Regions from separate parts of the Pseudoalteromonas sp. SWXJZ10B genome, predicted to be linked through region 1. Evidence: riboswitches for the same ligand, from Rfam matches in the RefSeq annotation. Region 1 holds a riboswitch; the other holds the start of a gene.
The links. Region 1 has a riboswitch for lysine ahead of dapA (4-hydroxy-tetrahydrodipicolinate synthase). Riboswitches for the same ligand answer to the same signal wherever they lie in the genome.

Region 1 (3,162 bases):
CTTTGAATAATTTTAGACAGTGGATTTGCTTTTACCGCGTACCACAGTTTTACATCGGTTTGCGCAACTAAACGTGCAAGATGCGCGTTTAGTTGATCTAGGTCGTAAACAAAAAAAGGTGTATCAAGTTGTTGTGTAATTGTATTTACAGCGGTTTTGATAGGCGTGCTCAAAAAGCTCATTATCGTAAAACCTCTTCAAGCAATAACGATGCATCGCTTTTCTCGTCGCGGTATTTAACAATTAACGCACACGACATGCTTAGGCCTTGCTCGCGCGCCCATTCGTTTGACGCAGGGCGAGAGCCTGGTATTACAATGGCATATTCAGGAATAGGCTCGCCTTTATCTAGTTGTCGCTCGTTTACGCAGTCATACACCGGAATAGTCGCTGATAAACGCACGCCAGGGGCAAGTACTGCGCCTTTTTTAATGACTACGCCTTCAACAATAATACAGCCAGCGCCAATAAAGGCGTCGTCTTCTACAACTACTGGGCTTGCACCAATTGGCTCAAGTACACCACCAAGCTGCACTGCAGCACTTAAATGTACGTTTTTACCTACTTGTGCACACGAGCCAACTAATGCGTGGCTATCTACCATTGTGCCTTCGTCGATGTATGCACCAATGTTTACATACGCTGGTGGCATAATAATCGTGCCTTTAGCAACATAAGCACCACGGCGAACACTAGAGCCACCCGGCACCATACGTACGCCATCGTCAGTACTAAATTCTTGCGGAGCTAAGTTATGTTTATCAACAAAACCACCTGCAAACTCAGTATTAGTGCCATTTTTGAAGGCATCCAAAATGCCTTGTTTTACTTCTACGTTAGCTTGCCATTGGCCGCTTTCGTTTTGTGATGCTGCGCGTACTGCGCCCGATTCTAAATTATTTAATAGTTCTAACCAGCTCATTATAAAAACCTGTATTTAATGCCAAGATAAAATGGTGTTGTTTGCAGTTGTGATGCAATCGGTTTGAGTTAACTCAAGGTGTGTTAAAGGTGGACGAAGTTGCGGGCTGCTTAAGCGACCTTGCAAATGCATCAATACCTTTACGGGAATAGGGTTTGCAACAGCAAATAGGCTATTAATAGCGCTTGACCACTGGGCAAATAAATTAGGGTGTTGACCACTTAAGCTGCGTTTAACAAACTCGTGAGTTTGTGCGGGCCATGCATTTGCAGCTACCGACACTAAACCTTTTGCACCGGCTTGGGCAAAATATGGCATTAGCGCATCGTCGCCACTAAAAATAGCTAAATTAGGCGCTGCTTGGCGATAAGCTTCAAACTGAGCAATGCTGCCGCTCGCTTCTTTTAGTGCCCATAAATTTTTATTATTTTGTAAGTTTTGAATTGTTGCCGTTGGAATGCTAACAGCACTTCGACCCGGTACGTTATAAAGCATACACGGGTGAACACTTGCATTAAGTAGGCTTTCAAACCAATGAGTTTGACCTATAGCGCCAGGCTTTGCATAAAGCGGTGAGCCAAGTAAAAAGCTATGAATTGGGAGTGTATTACAGTAGTTAACCCACTCAATTTGTTGCTTTAAGTTACTACCGCCCACAGCAACCATGAGTGGTACTGCTGGTTTTAGTTGGCATACGTGTTCAACAATGGCTTGTTGCTCTTTTAGCGTGAGTGCTAAACCTTCGCCCGTACTGCCAAGTAGTAAAATACCGTTATGTGCCGCTTCTTGATCGCTAACCAGTTTAGTTAACGTGTTGTAGTCAACATCGCCGTGTTGATCAAATGGCGTTACGAGCGCGGTCCACAATGAGTAGTCGTTTAAATTGAAGTTGTTGATCATCTCTCACGAACTTATAATTTGTACCAACTTTATTAAAAACGTGATCATTTTAGCGATAACTAATTTAATGCAATTGGTATTATTCGAAGAGTTAAAAAGCTTTATGGAAGGAGCCGCATTAACGTCGTTCGAACTAATAATTCGAAGAGCGAATGGGCTTAAAATAATAGGGCGCACGGCCTTAATATTTAAGACCAGAAGCTCTCCACCAAACTAATAAGCTGCTTTTATAAGCAGCTATTGGTGACAGTCGCTAGGGTTCAACCTAGTCGCCCGAAATAAACACCTCGCAAAAGTGGTTACTTCTCGGCGTTAATTCCCCTCACGTATGCTCACTGGAGTTTGCGCTCCTAACATACGCTACCTGAATAACGCACCTCTTCTAGCCCTTTACACCTGTTTGTAGAGTAAAAACTTACAAACCTGTGCAATTTAAATAGGGTAATTACGGCGATTAAAGCATTTTAGCCGTCTAGGTGTCAAGCGACTAAATGCATATTCATTCATCCATAATGGGAGTGGTTACGTATTGGGTGCTTTTCTCGTACACTAGCAATATAAGTAGTGAGGTATTTAATTAGTATGGAAAAATTTAGCGATATTTATAAGCGAGCGGTAGAGCGAAAAGGCTCCGAAAAAATGCTTAAGTTATTACTTGCAAAACCGCTATCTAAAAAACAACTAAGCACGTTAAGTGACGACGATTGGCTTGAGGAATTTACTCGAAAAGTATTTCAAAGCGGCTTTTATTGGTCAGTCATTAATAATAAGTGGCCAGGCTTTAGAGAGGTTTTTTGGAATTTTAGCGTTGATAAGTTATTAATGATGCCACCTGATATGCTGGAACAAAAAGCAACGGATGAGCGAATCGTTCGTAACTATAAAAAAGTAAAAACAATTACCGAAAATGCTTACATGATCCACGAAATAGCAGGGGAACATGGCAGTTTTAGCCAGTTTGTCGCTAATTGGCCAGCAGACGATATTATTGGTTTATGGGCGTATTTAAAAAAACATGGTTCGCGTTTAGGCGGGAATACAGGACCTTATGCGCTACGAGCACTTGGTAAAGATACTTTTTTACTATCACGCGATGTAGAGAATTACTTACGTGCTCATAAAATTATAGACGGCGGCTTACAAACTAAAAAATCACTGAGTGCTGCCCAAGCTTTTTTTAATGAAATGCAAAAGCAAAGCGGCTTAAGTATGCAAGAGTTAAGTTTAATTGTTGCTTATGGCGTTGGTGACAACCGTGTTGGTATAAGTCAGCAATAATAGGAATTACCATGAAATTAGTGCCAAGATACACAGACATTACGGAAAACTTTGCGATAGAA
Region 2 (3,162 bases), on a different contig from region 1:
GTTATTGTTAAAACACCTTATTAAAGTAACGCAGCCGCAACATGCGCACGTAGCCCTTAATAAAATGAGTACCGAATTTGACGAGGCAAGCTCAAAGCTGCAAATACATTTAAATGGTAATATTATTAACACCTGTATTTCGCATTCGCATGGTTTGGTTGGGGTCGCGCTAAATTTTGATAAAAGTGAGTTTGGGTTTGATATTGAAAAAGTAAGCCTAAAGCGCCCGTTTGAAAAGCTCGCTAAGCATTTTTATCATAATGATGAAATTACACTTATCACTGAGCCTACTAATACCCAAGCCCAAGCAGATACATTTTTTAGAATTTGGACATTAAAAGAGTCACTTGCTAAAGCCACCAGCCGCCCTATTGCAAAATTACTTAGCCCCAATGTGTTTGACGAATTACATAGTGCAAAGCTGAGTGCTTGCAGTAATAGCATTACTGTAGCTGATAGCAGTGACAGCAATGTTTGTTTTGATGTAAGTGTGGTGCATAAAAAAAGCATCGACTGGCGATGCTTTTTATTAACTGATTTTATTAAGTGATTTTGTTAAGTGACTTTATTAGGTAACTTTAATAAATCGCTTTCCTGAATAACCGCTATTTAAGCAGCAAAATCGTTTTCTAATAAACGGCTATGAATAGACTGTACTACGTTATCTGACTCAGTTTGCTCTACTAAAAAGCACAGGTTGTGCTTACTAGCACCGTGACAAATTAGTCGAATGTTAAAGTCTTTTAGTACACTCATTAAGTTCATTTCGTGTTGGCGTAATTGAATCTCAGAGCCAATAAGTGCCACCAATGTTAGGTTGTTTTCTACCGACACATGGCAAAACTCTGCAAGCTTATCGAGGCATTCTTGATCAAGCTCTGGGCGCGATGCGTTTTGCGCGTTATCAAGGGTTATAGCTACGCTGATTTCTGATGTGGTTACCAAATCTACCGATATATTGTATTCACTTAATAGTGTAAATACGCGTGCTAAAAAGCCGCTTGCTAGGAGCATTTCGGGGCTTTTAAGCGTAAGCAATATTTGGTTTTTACGTTGCGTTACTGCGCGTATACCTGGTTGCTGCGATTTTTCGCGCTCAATCCATGTACCACCACGCTCTGGCTCTCGGCTAGAACCAACAAACACGTTAATGTGGCTCCGGCTTGCTGGTAAAATAGTCGCTGGGTGCAATACTTTTGCGCCAAAGGTCGCCATTTCAGCGGCTTCGTCAAAACTTAAACGTGCAATTGGCGTCGCTTTTGCGCACAAACGCGGGTCGGTGCTAAAAATACCCACTACGTCGGTCCAAATATGCACGCTTTTAGCGTTAATTGCTTCAGCTAAAAGTGCAGCGCTGTAATCTGAACCACCACGTCCAAGCGTTGTTGTTTGACCGTATTCGTCACTGCCAATAAAGCCCTGAGTCACAATTACTTGAGCGTCTAATAACGGGATTAAATGTTCTTTAGCGGCTTGCGCTGTGGCTGCAACATTAGGCGTTGCTTTACCAAATTGGCTGTCGGTTTTAAGCACCTTGCGCACATCAAAGCGATCGGCGTTTAAACCTTGTAAACGCAACACCTGAGCAAATAAATAAGACGACAAACGCTCACCAAAGCTAAGTAGCTCGTCGTGTTGCTGATCGGTTGTTAGTGACTCTTGAGCCAATGTTTGAAATGCTTTTAGGGTTTCGTTAAAGCCAACCGCTAAATCGGCATCTAGCGATAACTCATCTAAAATAATGTGTTGAATAGCAAGCACGCCGTTTATATGCTCTTGGCGCTCACTTGAGGTAATACTTGGTTTGCACAGTGCAACTAAGTGGTTAGTTACGCCGGCACTAGCGCTCACGGCAACAATACGTACGCTTTTATCTGCAACAATAATTTCGCTACAGCGACTCATCGCTTCAAAGTTGGCAACACTTGTTCCGCCAAATTTGGCAACGATGTAATCTGATTTTGCGCTTAACTCTGTTTGAGGCACTGTTTGTGGCGCTGATTGGGTAGTCATTTAGTCTCCTTTCGCGATATCCAAATCGCAATAAAACAAGAAGAACTTGGCAAAGGAATGCTTGAAGATAAGTCCACTGCCAGAAGCTCTCCACCTATATTGGTGACAGTTTTGAGGATTCAGCCCCATAAACCGAAAAACAATGACGACGTACCATTATTTTCCTCGGCGAGTACTTCCCTCCTTAATGATCATCGGCATTCGTCGCCTAACATTAAGTACCTAAGTATCGCACCTCTTCTGAATGCTTTATTAACCAGTGGCTAATAAAACAAAACCCCACTAAGTAGCGGGGCTTTGAAAGTTATCGTTTAGACGTCTAGCTGTCAAGCATTTAATAATTTATGCATCAAATAAAACTGCCCATGTAATACGAGCCTGCATAACCTACGGTGTAGCAAATTAATAAATGCAGCGATAAACGCAAGTAGCTCATAAAGGTAAGCGCTTTAACTTTGCTCATGGCAATAATGCCCGCAGCCGACCCAATGATAAGCATTGAACCGCCCACGCCCGTTGCATACGTAAACGACAACCAGTGTTGTTGGCTCATTACTATATCGGCTTTTAATAAAGCAGCAGTAAGCGGTACGTTATCGACCCCTGCTGATAATATGCCCATTAAGTAGTTTGCGTACTCGGGTGCCATTACCGTATATAGGTCGGTAAATTTACTCAACATACCAATTTCTTTAAGTGCGCCTACAAGTAAAAGTACACCTACAAAAAACAATAATGTGTCGTATTCTATATCGCGAACAAAGTCGATTATGTCTTTGTTAATGTCTTTTTTGCGCATTAAAAATTGCGCGACTAAAAACATCACTGATAAGCCAAACAAAAAGGTGAGTAAAGGCGGTACGCTGTAAACTACACTCAGCATAAGTGTGCTCACTACGGTAGATAAAAATATAACAGCAATGGTAATGTCGGTTTTTTCGATGCGGGTTTTACCTGCACCAGCAAACTCAACACGCCCTTTCATACCGATAGATAGTAACGCGGCTAGCAACATAACGCTTGCAAGAGCTGGCGCTATAAGTAGTAATAAATGAGCAATGGTTACTTTGCCGTCTAAAAATATCATCAGTGTGGTTACGTCACCTGTTATTAGCGATACCCCACCTGAGTTAACCCCAAACACAATAA

Region 2: another riboswitch for lysine. It lies ahead of lysC (lysine-sensitive aspartokinase 3); the one in region 1 lies ahead of dapA (4-hydroxy-tetrahydrodipicolinate synthase).

The regions. Positions count from the first base shown of each region.
Region 1 covers NZ_JADYXD010000009.1:98,513-101,674, reverse strand. Annotated here, with positions in the region: gene I6F54_RS10560 (PLP-dependent decarboxylase) at 1-182, opposite strand, end outside; gene I6F54_RS10555 (2,3,4,5-tetrahydropyridine-2,6-dicarboxylate N-succinyltransferase) at 182-922, opposite strand; gene dapA (4-hydroxy-tetrahydrodipicolinate synthase) at 938-1,822, opposite strand; lysine riboswitch at 2,013-2,212, opposite strand; gene I6F54_RS10545 (DNA-3-methyladenine glycosylase I) at 2,405-3,100, shown strand; gene I6F54_RS10540 (protein adenylyltransferase SelO) at 3,112-3,162, shown strand, end outside.
Region 2 covers NZ_JADYXD010000004.1:55,769-58,930, reverse strand. Annotated here, with positions in the region: gene I6F54_RS05315 (4'-phosphopantetheinyl transferase family protein) at 1-550, shown strand, start outside; gene lysC (lysine-sensitive aspartokinase 3) at 610-2,013, opposite strand; lysine riboswitch at 2,089-2,261, opposite strand; gene nhaD (sodium:proton antiporter NhaD) at 2,363-3,162, opposite strand, start outside.